Regions from separate parts of the Streptomyces sp. NPDC032472 genome, predicted to be linked through region 1. Evidence: riboswitches for the same ligand, from Rfam matches in the RefSeq annotation. Region 1 holds a riboswitch; the other holds the start of a gene.
The links. Region 1 has a riboswitch for thiamine pyrophosphate ahead of thiC (phosphomethylpyrimidine synthase ThiC). Riboswitches for the same ligand answer to the same signal wherever they lie in the genome.
Positions count from the first base shown of each region.

Region 2: another riboswitch for thiamine pyrophosphate. It lies ahead of AB0F11_RS17265 (CorA family divalent cation transporter); the one in region 1 lies ahead of thiC (phosphomethylpyrimidine synthase ThiC).

Region 1 covers NZ_JBEZVK010000008.1:151,825-157,540, reverse strand. The annotation lists gene AB0F11_RS07690 (aldo/keto reductase) at 1-657, opposite strand, end outside; gene thiC (phosphomethylpyrimidine synthase ThiC) at 790-2,577, opposite strand; TPP riboswitch at 2,572-2,716, opposite strand; gene AB0F11_RS07680 (YibE/F family protein) at 2,865-4,211, shown strand; gene AB0F11_RS07675 (SsgA family sporulation/cell division regulator) at 4,218-4,667, opposite strand; gene AB0F11_RS07670 (helix-turn-helix domain-containing protein) at 4,765-5,511, opposite strand.
Region 2 covers NZ_JBEZVK010000022.1:50,949-56,664, reverse strand. The annotation lists gene AB0F11_RS17270 (acyltransferase) at 1-369, shown strand, start outside; gene AB0F11_RS17265 (CorA family divalent cation transporter) at 433-1,473, opposite strand; partial or broken gene AB0F11_RS17260 (SRPBCC family protein) at 1,472-1,912, shown strand; TPP riboswitch at 1,953-2,126, opposite strand; gene AB0F11_RS17255 (molybdopterin-dependent oxidoreductase) at 2,299-3,414, shown strand; gene AB0F11_RS17250 (class I SAM-dependent methyltransferase) at 3,454-4,248, opposite strand; gene AB0F11_RS17245 (aminotransferase class V-fold PLP-dependent enzyme) at 4,323-5,591, opposite strand; gene AB0F11_RS17240 (pyridoxal-phosphate dependent enzyme) at 5,584-5,716, opposite strand, start outside.

The DNA of each region.
Region 1 (5,716 bases):
GAGGCGGTACTTGCCGCTCAGGAAGCCCGAGGCGAGCGGGCTCCAGGTGAGCACCCCCATCCCGTACCGCTGGGCCACGGGCAGGACGTCGGCCTCGATCCCGCGCGCGAGGATCGAGTACGGCGGCTGCTCGGTCCGGAACCGCGGCAGGGCGCGGCGCTCGGCGGTGTGGTGTGCCTCGACGATTTCTTCCGCGGGGAAGGTCGAGCAGCCGAAGGCCCGTATCTTGCCGGCCCGCACCAGGTCGCCGAGGACGGACAGGGTCTCCTCCACGTCCGTCGTGTGGTCGGGCCGGTGCACCTGGTAGAGGTCGATCCAGTCGGTGTCCAGCCGCCGCAGGCTGTCCTCCACCGCGCGCACGATCCAGCGCCGCGAGTTGCCGCTGCGGTTGCGTCCCTCGCCCATCTGGAAATGGACCTTGGTGGCGAGCACGACATCGTCGCGCCGTCCCTTGAGGGCCTTGCCGACGATCACCTCGGACTCGCCCGCTGAGTACATGTCCGCGGTGTCGACGAAGTTGATGCCCCGGTCGAGCGCGGCATGGACGATCCGCACGCAGGCGTCGTGGTCGGGGTTGCCCACCGCCCCGAACATCATGGTCCCCAGACAGTGCGTGCTGACTTCCATGCCGGTCCGGCCCAGGCTGCGGTATCTCATGGTCATGGGCCCGCACTCTAGGAGCTGGAGCACACTCGAGCGCAAGCCTCTTTCCACGGACCGAGGCCGCGGACGGCGCTCCGGGGAAGCCCCCTCTACCTCCCCGGAGCGGTGCGCCCGCGGCGCTGCGGGTCAGTCCGCCAGCGGGAGGTAGACCCGGTTGCCGCTCGCAGCGAACTCGGCGGACTTCTCCGCCATGCCCGCCTCGATCTCCTCGGCCTTCAGGTCGCCGCCGTGCTCGCGGCGGATGTCCTGGGAGATCTTCATCGAGCAGAACTTCGGACCGCACATGGAGCAGAAGTGCGCGGTCTTCGCCGGCTCGGCCGGGAGGGTCTCGTCGTGGAACTCGCGGGCCGTGTCCGGGTCGAGGGCCAGGTTGAACTGGTCCTCCCAGCGGAACTCGAACCGCGCGTCCGACAGGGCGTCGTCCCACTCCTGGGCGCCCGGGTGGCCCTTGGCCAGGTCCGCCGCGTGGGCCGCGATCTTGTACGTGATGACGCCGGTCTTCACGTCGTCGCGGTTGGGCAGGCCCAGGTGCTCCTTGGGCGTCACGTAGCAGAGCATCGCGGTGCCCCACCAGGCGATCATCGCGGCGCCGATGCCGGAGGTGATGTGGTCGTACGCCGGGGCGACGTCCGTGGTGAGCGGGCCCAGCGTGTAGAACGGGGCCTCCTCGCAGATCTCCTGCTGGAGGTCGATGTTCTCCTTGATCTTGTGCATCGGGACGTGGCCCGGGCCCTCGATCATCGTCTGGACGTTGTGCCGCTTGGCGATCGTGTTCAGCTCGCCCAGCGTCTTCAGCTCGGCGAACTGCGCCGCGTCGTTGGCGTCCGCGATCGAACCGGGGCGCAGGCCGTCACCCAGCGAGTACGTCACGTCGTATGTCGCGAGGATCTCGCAGAGCTCCTCGAAGTTCGTGTAGAGGAAGTTCTCCTTGTGGTGCGCCAGGCACCAGGCGGCCATGATCGAGCCGCCGCGCGAGACGATGCCCGTCTTGCGGCGGGCGGTCAGCGGCACGTACGGCAGCAGCACGCCGGCGTGGACCGTCATGTAGTCGACGCCCTGCTCGGCCTGCTCGATGACCGTGTCCTTGTAGATCTCCCAGGTCAGCTCCTCGGCCTTGCCGTCGACCTTCTCCAGCGCCTGGTAGAGCGGCACGGTGCCGATGGGCACGGGGGAGTTGCGCAGCACCCACTCGCGGGTGGTGTGGATGTTGCGGCCGGTGGAGAGGTCCATGACCGTGTCGGCGCCCCAGCGGGTGGCCCAGGTCATCTTCTCCACCTCCTCCTCGATGGAGGAGGTGACGGCGGAGTTGCCGATGTTGGCGTTGACCTTCACCAGGAACTTCTTGCCGATGATCATCGGCTCGATCTCCGGGTGGTTCACATTGGCCGGCAGCACCGCGCGGCCTGCGGCGATCTCCTCGCGGACGACCTCGGGGGAGACGTTCTCGCGGATCGCGACGTACTCCATCTCCGGGGTGATCTCACCGCGGCGGGCGTACGCGAGCTGAGTGACGGCCTGGCCGTCGCGGCCGCGGCGCGGCAGGCGCGGGCGGCCGGGGAAGACCGCGTCGAGGTTCTTGAGGCCACCGCGCGGCGAGGTGTGCTTGATGCCGTCGTCCTCGGGGCGCACGGGGCGGCCCGCGTACTCCTCGGTGTCGCCGCGGCCGATGATCCAGTTCTCGCGCAGCGGCGGCAGGCCGCGGCGCACGTCGGTCTCGATCTGCGGGTCGGTGTACGGCCCGGACGTGTCGTAGAGCGTCACGTCCTTGCCGTTGGTGAGGTGGACCTGGCGAACCGGCACCCGGATGTCGGGGCGGGAGCCCGCCACGTAGCCCTTGTGCCAGCCCGGCTGGCGCTCGGTCCGGCCGTCGGCGTCCTGGCCGACGGCAGGCGTGCGTGCGTCCTGAATGGTCATGAGACCTGATCTCCCTACGCCGGCATTACCCGGTAACAGGTTCGGCGGTCGACGCAGCCTCTTCCCTACGCGTGCCGTGCGCGCGTACGGTGATCAGCGTCCTCTCAGCCCGGTGCTCCGAGCTCCCGCGTTGTGCAAAGGTGCCCCCACGCTAGCGTTATCTGTGGCGTGCTGAACAGTGGGCGCCCCTCATCTCTTGCGATGATCGGTCGGTGACGTCCTCGCCGCATCTTCCCTTCAAGCCCTCCGAGCCCCCTGACCACGGCCGTGCCGGTGGTCATGACCACGTGCCCGGAACCGGGCACGGAAACGGGAACGGCCACGGCCACGGCCACGGCCACGGCCATGCGCACGGTCACAGCCACGGCCACGGGCCGGCGGCGCCCGTCTCGATGCACCTGCGCAAAGTCATCGCGGCCGTCCTGATCCCCTTCGCCGCCGCCGTCTTCATCGGCATGGCGGTGCTCTGGCCGGGCGGCGCCCCGTCCCACGAGCGCTCCGGCGTGGGGTTCGACCGCCAGACCCAGCAGGGCAAGGTCGTCGCCCTCGAACACGTCGACTGCAAATCGGTGAACGCCTCTCAGGTGCCGCCCACGGGCAGCACCGCGACCCCGGAGGGCCGCGAGGCGGTGGCTTCGCAGACGGGCGAGTGCAAGAAGGCGACGATCGAAGTCGGCACCGGACCGGACAAGGGGCGCACCTTCTTCGAGATCGTCCAGCCGGGCGCCCCGCGGCAGCTGGCCAACGGCCAGGAGGTCGTCGTCGCGTACGCACCGGACGCGCCCCGGGACCTGCAGTACTCCGTGATCGACGTGAACCGCAAGCTGCCGCTGGCGCTGCTCGCCGGCCTGTTCGCGGTGGCGGTGGTCGTCGTCGGGCGGATGCGCGGCATGTTCGCGCTGATCGCCCTGGCCGTCAGCTTCGTCGTGCTGACCCTGTTCATCCTGCCGGCGATCCTGCAGGGCTCGAACCCGCTGGTCGTCGCGGTCATCGGGGCGAGCGCCATCATGCTGATCGCGCTCTACATGTGCCACGGGCTGACCGCCCGGACCTCGGTCGCTGTGCTCGGCACGCTCGTCTCGCTGCTGCTGATCGGGCTGCTGGGCTCGCTGTTCATCGACTGGGCGTTCCTCAGCGGCAACACCGACGACAACACGGGGCTGATCCACGGGCTCTACCCGGGCATCGACATGAGCGGCCTGCTGCTTGCCGGCGTCATCATCGGATCGCTCGGCGTGCTCGACGACGTGACGGTCACCCAGACCTCGGCGGTCTGGGAACTGCACCAGGCGGACCCGTCGATGGGGCCGCGCGCCCTGTACCGGGCTGCCATCCGCATCGGCCGCGACCACATCGCCTCGGTCGTCAACACGCTGGTGCTGGCCTACGCCGGCGCGGCGCTGCCCCTGCTGCTGCTGTTCTCGATCGCGAACAGCAGCATGGGCTCGGTGGCCAACAGCGAGCTGGTCGCGGAGGAGATCGTCCGGACCCTCGTGGGCTCGATCGGACTGGTGGCCTCCGTGCCGGTGACGACGGTACTGGCGGCGCTGGTGGTCTCCGCCGACCGGCCCGGCGTCCCGGCCCCAGCCGGTCCGGCGCGCGGCGGGCGGGGCCGGCGGCGGCGCAAGCGCTGATCCTGCTCAGCCCGCGTTCTGCTCGTTCTGCCGCGCCTCGGCCAGGATCCGGTCGAGCGCCTCGTCGAGGCTCCCCTCGAAGTCGCCGAGGCTGCGCTCCTGGCCGAGCGGAACGAGCCGGTCGGTACGGTCGAGGAAGGCGACGAGCGGGGCCGCGCCGGCCCGGAACAGGGCCCGGTCGCCGCCGACCTGCAACCGGATGTGCACATCGGACAGTTCCTCGGAGGAGGTCGGTGCGATGTGCACATCGCCGTCCCCACACGGCTTGTTGATGCCGTCGAGGAGGAGCTCCCTGCCGAACGCCCAGGTCACCGGCGCGTCTCCGGGAAGGTGGAAGGTCAGGCGGACCGCGTAGGGGTCACGGGCGTCGTACCGGAGCTCCACCGGGATCCGGAACGAGAGCTCCTCGGAAACGAGGAAGCTCATCATGACCTCTGCCTGCACCGACTCGCGCATTGCCTACCCCGCTGTTGTGGAAGTGGCCAGGAATGACCCCCCAAGACCCTCTTGACAAGAGTGGTGGAAGCGCTGGCGGATCACAAGGAGTGAGTTTTCAGATACTGATAGAGAAGGAAAGGGTACTCAACAGCGCGCCTACTTCACTCCGTAGTCGATTGACCACACAGGGCAATCGCGCTTCCTGGTGCAAGGGGAGAGAAATGGCCATCGCGGCCGCGGTGTCCCCCGCCGTGATCGGGATGGCCGCACAGACCGTGCCCAGCGCGTACTCCTGATGCTCCATGACGGGCTGCATCCGCCCCAGGGAGGCGATCCGGGCTTCCAGGGCGCGCTGGTCCCGCACGGTGTAGGCGGTGATGGCCTCGACCGGATGGCGGTCGTAGTAGTCCTTGCGCGTCGCCTCGTCGAGCTGCGCCAGCAGGCACTGCCCGATCGCGTGGGCGTGGCCCGTCGCACGGAAGTCGGCCCATTCCTCGACGGCCGGATCGGCCGGGGTGTCCGAGACGCCCACGACCTCGATCTCACCCTCGCGGAACACCGCGAAGTAGACGGGTGCCCCGACGGCATCGCGGAAGTGGGCGAGGGAGTCGAGGATCATGCTGCGACGTTTCTGCTGCAATCCCCCGCCCGCCAGCCGGCCGGCGGCGTCCCCGAGCACGAAGACCCCGCTCTCGCGCCGCAGATAGCCCTCGTGCGTGAGGGTGCGCAGCAGGTGGTACGCGGTGGGGAGCGGGAGCCCGGCCTCACGGGCCAGCTGTTTCGCGGGTGCTCCGCCGCTGTGGGACCCCGCGGCTTCGAGCAGCCTCAACGCCCGCTGGACCGAACCGATCAGTGTCGGCACACCGGCATTGTGAACCGAAGACAAAGCACACCCCCAGGCGTGGCGGCGGGCTTCGGGCACCCGCCCTGCGGGGGCCGCCCCCGCACATGCCGTGGGTCCCCTGGGGTCGCACTCGGCCGTGCTCGGTAGAGCCGCGTTCACGGCGGCATTACCGGTGCTCAGGGCCAAGGGAACGGCACAGATTGCCACTGTATCGGCCGATTCC
Region 2 (5,716 bases), on a different contig from region 1:
CGGCTCCCCGCGATCATGGAGGGCGAGGGGCATGGCATCAACTGGAAGGTCTGCCTCACCGCGATCACCGTGATGTACCTGCTGATGGGCCTGATCGCACTCGGCAAGCTCGACCGGATCCAGTGGCGCTGGCTGCCCGTCGCAGGCGCGATCTCCTACCCGCTCTACCTCGTCCACCAGTCGCTGGGCGTACGGGTCATCTGGCGCTGGAACGAACAGTGGGGCGCATGGCCGACCCTGCTCGGCGTGATCGCAAGCGTCGTGCTGATCGCCTGGCTGCTGCACCGCCTGGCGGAGCGGCCGCTCACCCGGCTGCTGCGCCGGCTGTTGACCGCCCGGACCGAGCGGTCGCAGCAGCTCACTTCCTAGGCGGCGGGGGCGCGCCTGGGCCGGGTGCTCGCACGGTCGCCTTCCCTGTCATCTCGACCGGCGCTACCGGTGTCCGTCGTGGAGGGGGGTGGGGAGGTTCGGGTGGGGGATCGGGGGGTGGTGACGGCGGTGGAGCCAGATGTAGAGGGCCAGGCATGGCACCAGCAGGCCGAGGACCGTGAGGGTGAGGAATGCGGGGAAGCCGCTGATCCGGGAGACCAGCCAGGAGAAGTTCTGGCCGAAGAAGCCGACCACGAAGGACAGCGGCAGGAAGACGGTCGCGAGGATCGTGAGCTGTTCCATCGTGGCGCTCTGCCGCAGGTTGATCTTGTTCTGTTCGACGGAGATCACCGCGATGTTCGCTTCCAGGACGGTGGCCAGCAGGTCGCGCTGGGCAGCCACCTCCTCGTTCACCAGCAGCAGGTGGTCGTGCACGTTGTGGAAGTACGGCAGCAGCTCGGCCGGTGACCTGCCCGGCTTGAGCAGGCGGGAGAGCACCGCGAGCAGCGGGTGCACGGCGCGGTAGAAGTCGGTGGCCTCGCGCCGCAGGAAGTAGATGCGTTCGGTCGGGGCGACCGCTCCGGAGAAGACCGTGGCCTCGATCTGCTCGATGTCGCGGTCGAGTTCTGCGACGACCGGGGCGTAGCTGTCGACGACCTGGTCGAGGATGGCCCACAGGGTCGAGGCGCTGCCCGTGCGCAGCAGCTCGGGACGCCGTTCGAGCCGGCTGCGGGCCCCGTGCAGCTCGCTGGCGATGCCCTGGCGCACCGTGATCACGAAGTGTTCGGAGAGGAAGACGCTGATCTCGCCGGTGTCGATCTCCTCGCGCTCGTCGTCGTAGCGCGCGGTGCGCAGGATGATCAGCTCGGTGCCGTCCTCGTACTGCTCGGCCTTCGGCCGCAGGTGGAAGGTCCGCGCGTCCTCGACGGCGAGTTCGTGCAGGCCGAAGCTCTCGCGGACCTTGTCCATCTCCTCCGGGCGGGGTTCGAAGAGGCCCAGCCAGACGAATCCGCCCTGTTCGCAGCATGCGGCCGCCCGGTCCAGCGACATCGGGCCCTCTTGCTGGCGGCGCCCGTCGCGGTAGTGCGCGCAGTCCACGATCATGGTGTTCCTCCTCGCGTCCGGCCCACGGATGCCCTACAGCCATGGTTGCTCGGGCGGCCCGGCCGTGACGGCCGACACAAGGGGCGGGTGTCACGTTCCGCGAGGGCCCCTCGTCCTGTGGGTGATGGGCGCGGGCGCCGAGGGTGCCCGTGCCGCCGCTCGGCAGGAAGGGATGCAGATGGAGACCTTCGGGTGGTTCCGGGAGCGGATCACGGCGTACCGCGCGCCGCACGGCTTCGACTACACGGTCGAGCGCAGTTTCCCGCCCTCGCGGCACGAGCTCGGCCGCATGACCTTCACGGAGGTTCCCGGGGGTGCGGAGGTGGTGTGGACGACCACGTTCGAGGTCCGTCTCCCGTTCGGTGCGGCCTTCACCCGGGTCGTCGCCAAGCCCGTCATCGCCCGTACCTTCGCCGCGATCCTCGCCGCGGGCGCCGCGGCGCTCGCGGCCGGCCCGGAGGGCAGAGGGGGCATGAAAACGACCTACGAAGCGGGCTCCCTGCGCCGGCATGGTCCGGATCAGGTGATGGAGGTCGCCTTCGGGTCGTCCCGACCTTCAGGCCTCTCAGCCCGACCGTCGACGTCGGTCCCAGCGGACACGAACACCTTCCGCGGAAATCGGCTACTCCGGTCGAACTCCCTCGCTCGCCTCGTAGGCCTATCTACAGAGTAGTCCCACGTCGCCGGGAGGAATAGGGGGGATGCCCTGTTTGTTTTTAATTGTCTTTTTCGCGGTTTCCGGGCCCTAGACTGGGCAGCAGCACTCCCCTCCACGCCACGCCCTGCCGGCCGGCTTGTCCGACGATCCGACGGGAGGTGTCGGCCGTGGCCGCATCGCCGCTGCCGCGCGGCTCCGGCGCCACCGCCTGGGCGCCCGAGCCGGTGACCGCCGACCCGTACAACGCCCAGACGCCCTGGGCGGCGCTGGCCGAGCCGGTCACTCCTGTGGAGGCCTTCTTCGTACGCGACCACTTCGGCATCCCGGAGGCGGACCCCGGCCGGTGGCGCGTGCGGATCGGCGGAGCCGTGGCCGCGCCCCTCGACGTGGGCTACGCGGAGCTGTGCGCGATGCCCCACCGGGAGCTCGACGTCGTCCTGGAATGCGCGGGCAACGGCCGCAGCCTGATGCGGCCCCGCCCCACGGGCCTGCCCTGGGGCCAGGGTGCGGTCGGGTGCGCACACTTCTCCGGGGTGCCGTTCGGCTCCCTCGCCGCCCGGGCCCGGATCGACGCAGCCGCCGTGGAGATCGTCTTCTGCGGGGCCGACTCCGGTACGGTGCACGGCCGCCGCACCGCCTTCGAGCGCAGCCTCCCGCTCGCCGCGGCCCTGCACCCCGACACCCTCCTCGCCACCCGCATGAACGGGGAGCCGCTGGCGCCCGAGCACGGGGCGCCCGTCCGCCTCGTGGTCCCCGGCCGGTACGCGGTCGCCGACGTGAAGTGGCTCGTCGGGGCCCGGGCCGTCACGGAGCCCTTCACCGGGCCCTTCCAGACGGAGGAGTACGTCTACACGGCCTCCCGCGGCACCCCCGAGGGGCCCGTGACCACGGTCCGGGTCAAGTCCCTCGTCACCGCGCCGGCGCCCGGCTCGGTGCTGCGGTGCGGTGCGCAGACCCTCGTACGGGGGCGGGCCTGGTCCGGCGGCGGTGTGGCGGTCCGCCGCGTCGAGGTACGGGTCGAGGGCGAGGGCGAGGGCGAGGGCGAGGGCGAGGGCGCCGGCGGTGCCCCCCCGTGGGAGGAGGCCCGGCTCGAACCGGCGCTCGGGCCGTACGGCTGGCAGGAGTGGACCCATCCGTGGACGGCGCCCCGGCGGGCCGGGCGGTACCGGCTGCTGGCCCGCGCCACCGACGAGGCCGGGCACACCCAGCCGCCCCGTGCGCCCTGGAACGCCCACGGCTACGGCTGCAACCCGGTGGCCTCCGTGGAGGTCGTCGTGGAATGACCGGGGCGGCCCGGCCCGCCCCGGCCCGCCCGGCCCTGCTCAGCGCAGGGCCGCCAGCACCCGGCTGGTGCCGTGCTGCCAGACCGTGCCGACGTGGGTGAAGCCCGCCTCGTGGAGCAGGGCCGTGTGGGCGGCGACCGGGAGGTCGGCGGAGGAGCACGCCGGGTGGCCGGGGGAGTCCGCGTGGGGCAGGAGCGCGGCCAGTTCCGGGTCCTCGGCCGCCCCCGACCACCACGACGCCCAGTCCTCGTGGGTGAAGGCCAGGTTCCGCTCGGAGTGGCGGCGGCCGATGTCTGCCGCGAGGGCGCTGATCCGGGCGGAGTCGGGGGCGATGTGGTCGCCGTTGACAAGTACGCCGCTCGGGCGCAGCCGTTCGGCCAGGTCCCGGTAGACCCGACGCAGGGCGTCCTCGCTCAGGTAGTGCAGGGCGGTGGTGGATACCGCCGCGTCCAGCGGCCGGTCCAGGCCGAGCCCGTCCAGCCAGCCGGGCGCCCCGATCAGGGCGCGTACGTGGCGCAGCCGGGCGCTGCCGTAGTGGGCGCGGCCCAACTCCAGCAGCAGCGGGTCCGCGTCGACGGCGAGCACCTCGGCGTCGGGCAGCCGGTCGGCCAGCAGCGCCGCCAGCGCGCCCGGGCCGCTGCCGAGGTCGAGGACGAGCCGCCCGGGGCCGCCCGGGGCGGCGCCCCGGGCGCCGGTACGAGCCCGCTCCGGCGCGCGCGTGGTGTGCTCGACGACGTCCGCGATGACGGTGAACCGCTCCGCCCGGTCCACGGCGTACCGCTGCTGCTGGCACTCCCAGCGCTCCACCCAGTGCGCAGCCGTCGCCGTGCTCACACTGCGCACACTGTTCGCTCTGCTGGCACTGCTGACCCGGCTCACCGTGCTGTCGCTGCCGCTCATACTGAAAATCATTGCAGTGTGGCGAGGGCGGCGAGCAACTTCTCCATCTCTTCGAGTGTGTTGTAGACGTGCAGGCTGACGCGGACCGAGCCGCCCTCCGGCCCCGGCCCCGCCTGGCAGTGGTCGTCGCAGCGCACCATGAACCCGTGGCTGAACAGGATGAACCCCAGATCCTGCGAGCCGATCCCGCGGTGGCGGAACGTGACGATGCTGCCCCGGCGCTGCACGGCGGTGTCCGCCGCCAGGCTGGTGCGGCAGCCCAGCACCTCGTACGCCGGCAGCCGGCTCAGCCCGTCCGTCAGCACCGACGCCAGGGCCGCAGTCCAGCGGCCGATCCGCTCGGTCCCGGCGGCGTCCAGCCAGTCCAGTGCCGCTGCCAGGCTCACGATGCCGGCCGTGTTCGGGGTGCCCTGCCAGCCGCCGGGCACGAAGGACGGGCCGCGCTCGCCACGGGCCCAGACGGCGCCCGTTCCCGGCAGGGCGAGCGCCTTGTGCCCGGAGAAGACCAGGAGGTCCACGTCCAGCCCGGCCAGGGAAACCGGCTGGTGGCCGACGCTCTGCGCCGCGTCCAGGCAGATCACCGGATCCGGGCCGACCGCCTCCCGGATCCGGTGCACGTTCATGTCGGCCCCGTACACGTGGTGGACGTGCGTGGCGGCCACGAACCGCAGGCGCGGGCCGGCCGACGCCGCCAGCTCGGCCAGCGCCGCCGGATCGTAGTCCCCGGACCCCTCCTGGCAGGGCAGCGCCCGTACGGCGATCCGCACGCCCTGCCGGGCCAGCAGGTCCCGGGTCTCCAGCCACGGATCGAGGTTGGCGCGGTGGTCGCCGAACGGGACCACGATCTCGTCCCCGTCGGCGAGCAGCCCCGGCAGCCAGTCCCGGGCGACGGTCCGCAGCCCCTCCGAGGTGCCGCCGGTGAAGTGCACCGACGAGCGCCGCGGGGCCGGGTCGCCCAGGAAGGCCTTGACCCGTTCCCGGGCGGCCTCCACGCGGGCGGTCGTGTGGTTGGCCCACGGGTAGGAGCCGCGCCCGGCGTTGGCGTTGGCGGTGGTCAGGTACGCGGCCACCGCGTCCAGGACCGGCTGCGGCTTCTGCGCGGTGGCCGCACTGTCCAGGTAGGCCGCCGGCGGCCCGGAGCCGTCCCCGGAGCCCCTCCCGTGGCCGTCCTGCCCCCCCGCCAGGATCGGGAACTGCGCGCGCAGCGGCCGCTGCCAGCCGTCGAGCGCGGCCAGCTCCCCGCGCGGATCGGGCGTCGCGGCGGCCACGTCAGTCACGCACCAGCGGGGCCCCGGCGTCCCGCCAGGCGATGATGCCGCCCGCGAGGCTCCGTACGTCAGGATGGCCCATCCGGGTGAGCAGCGCCGCGTACCGCAGGGACTTCTCCCCGACCGGGCAGGCC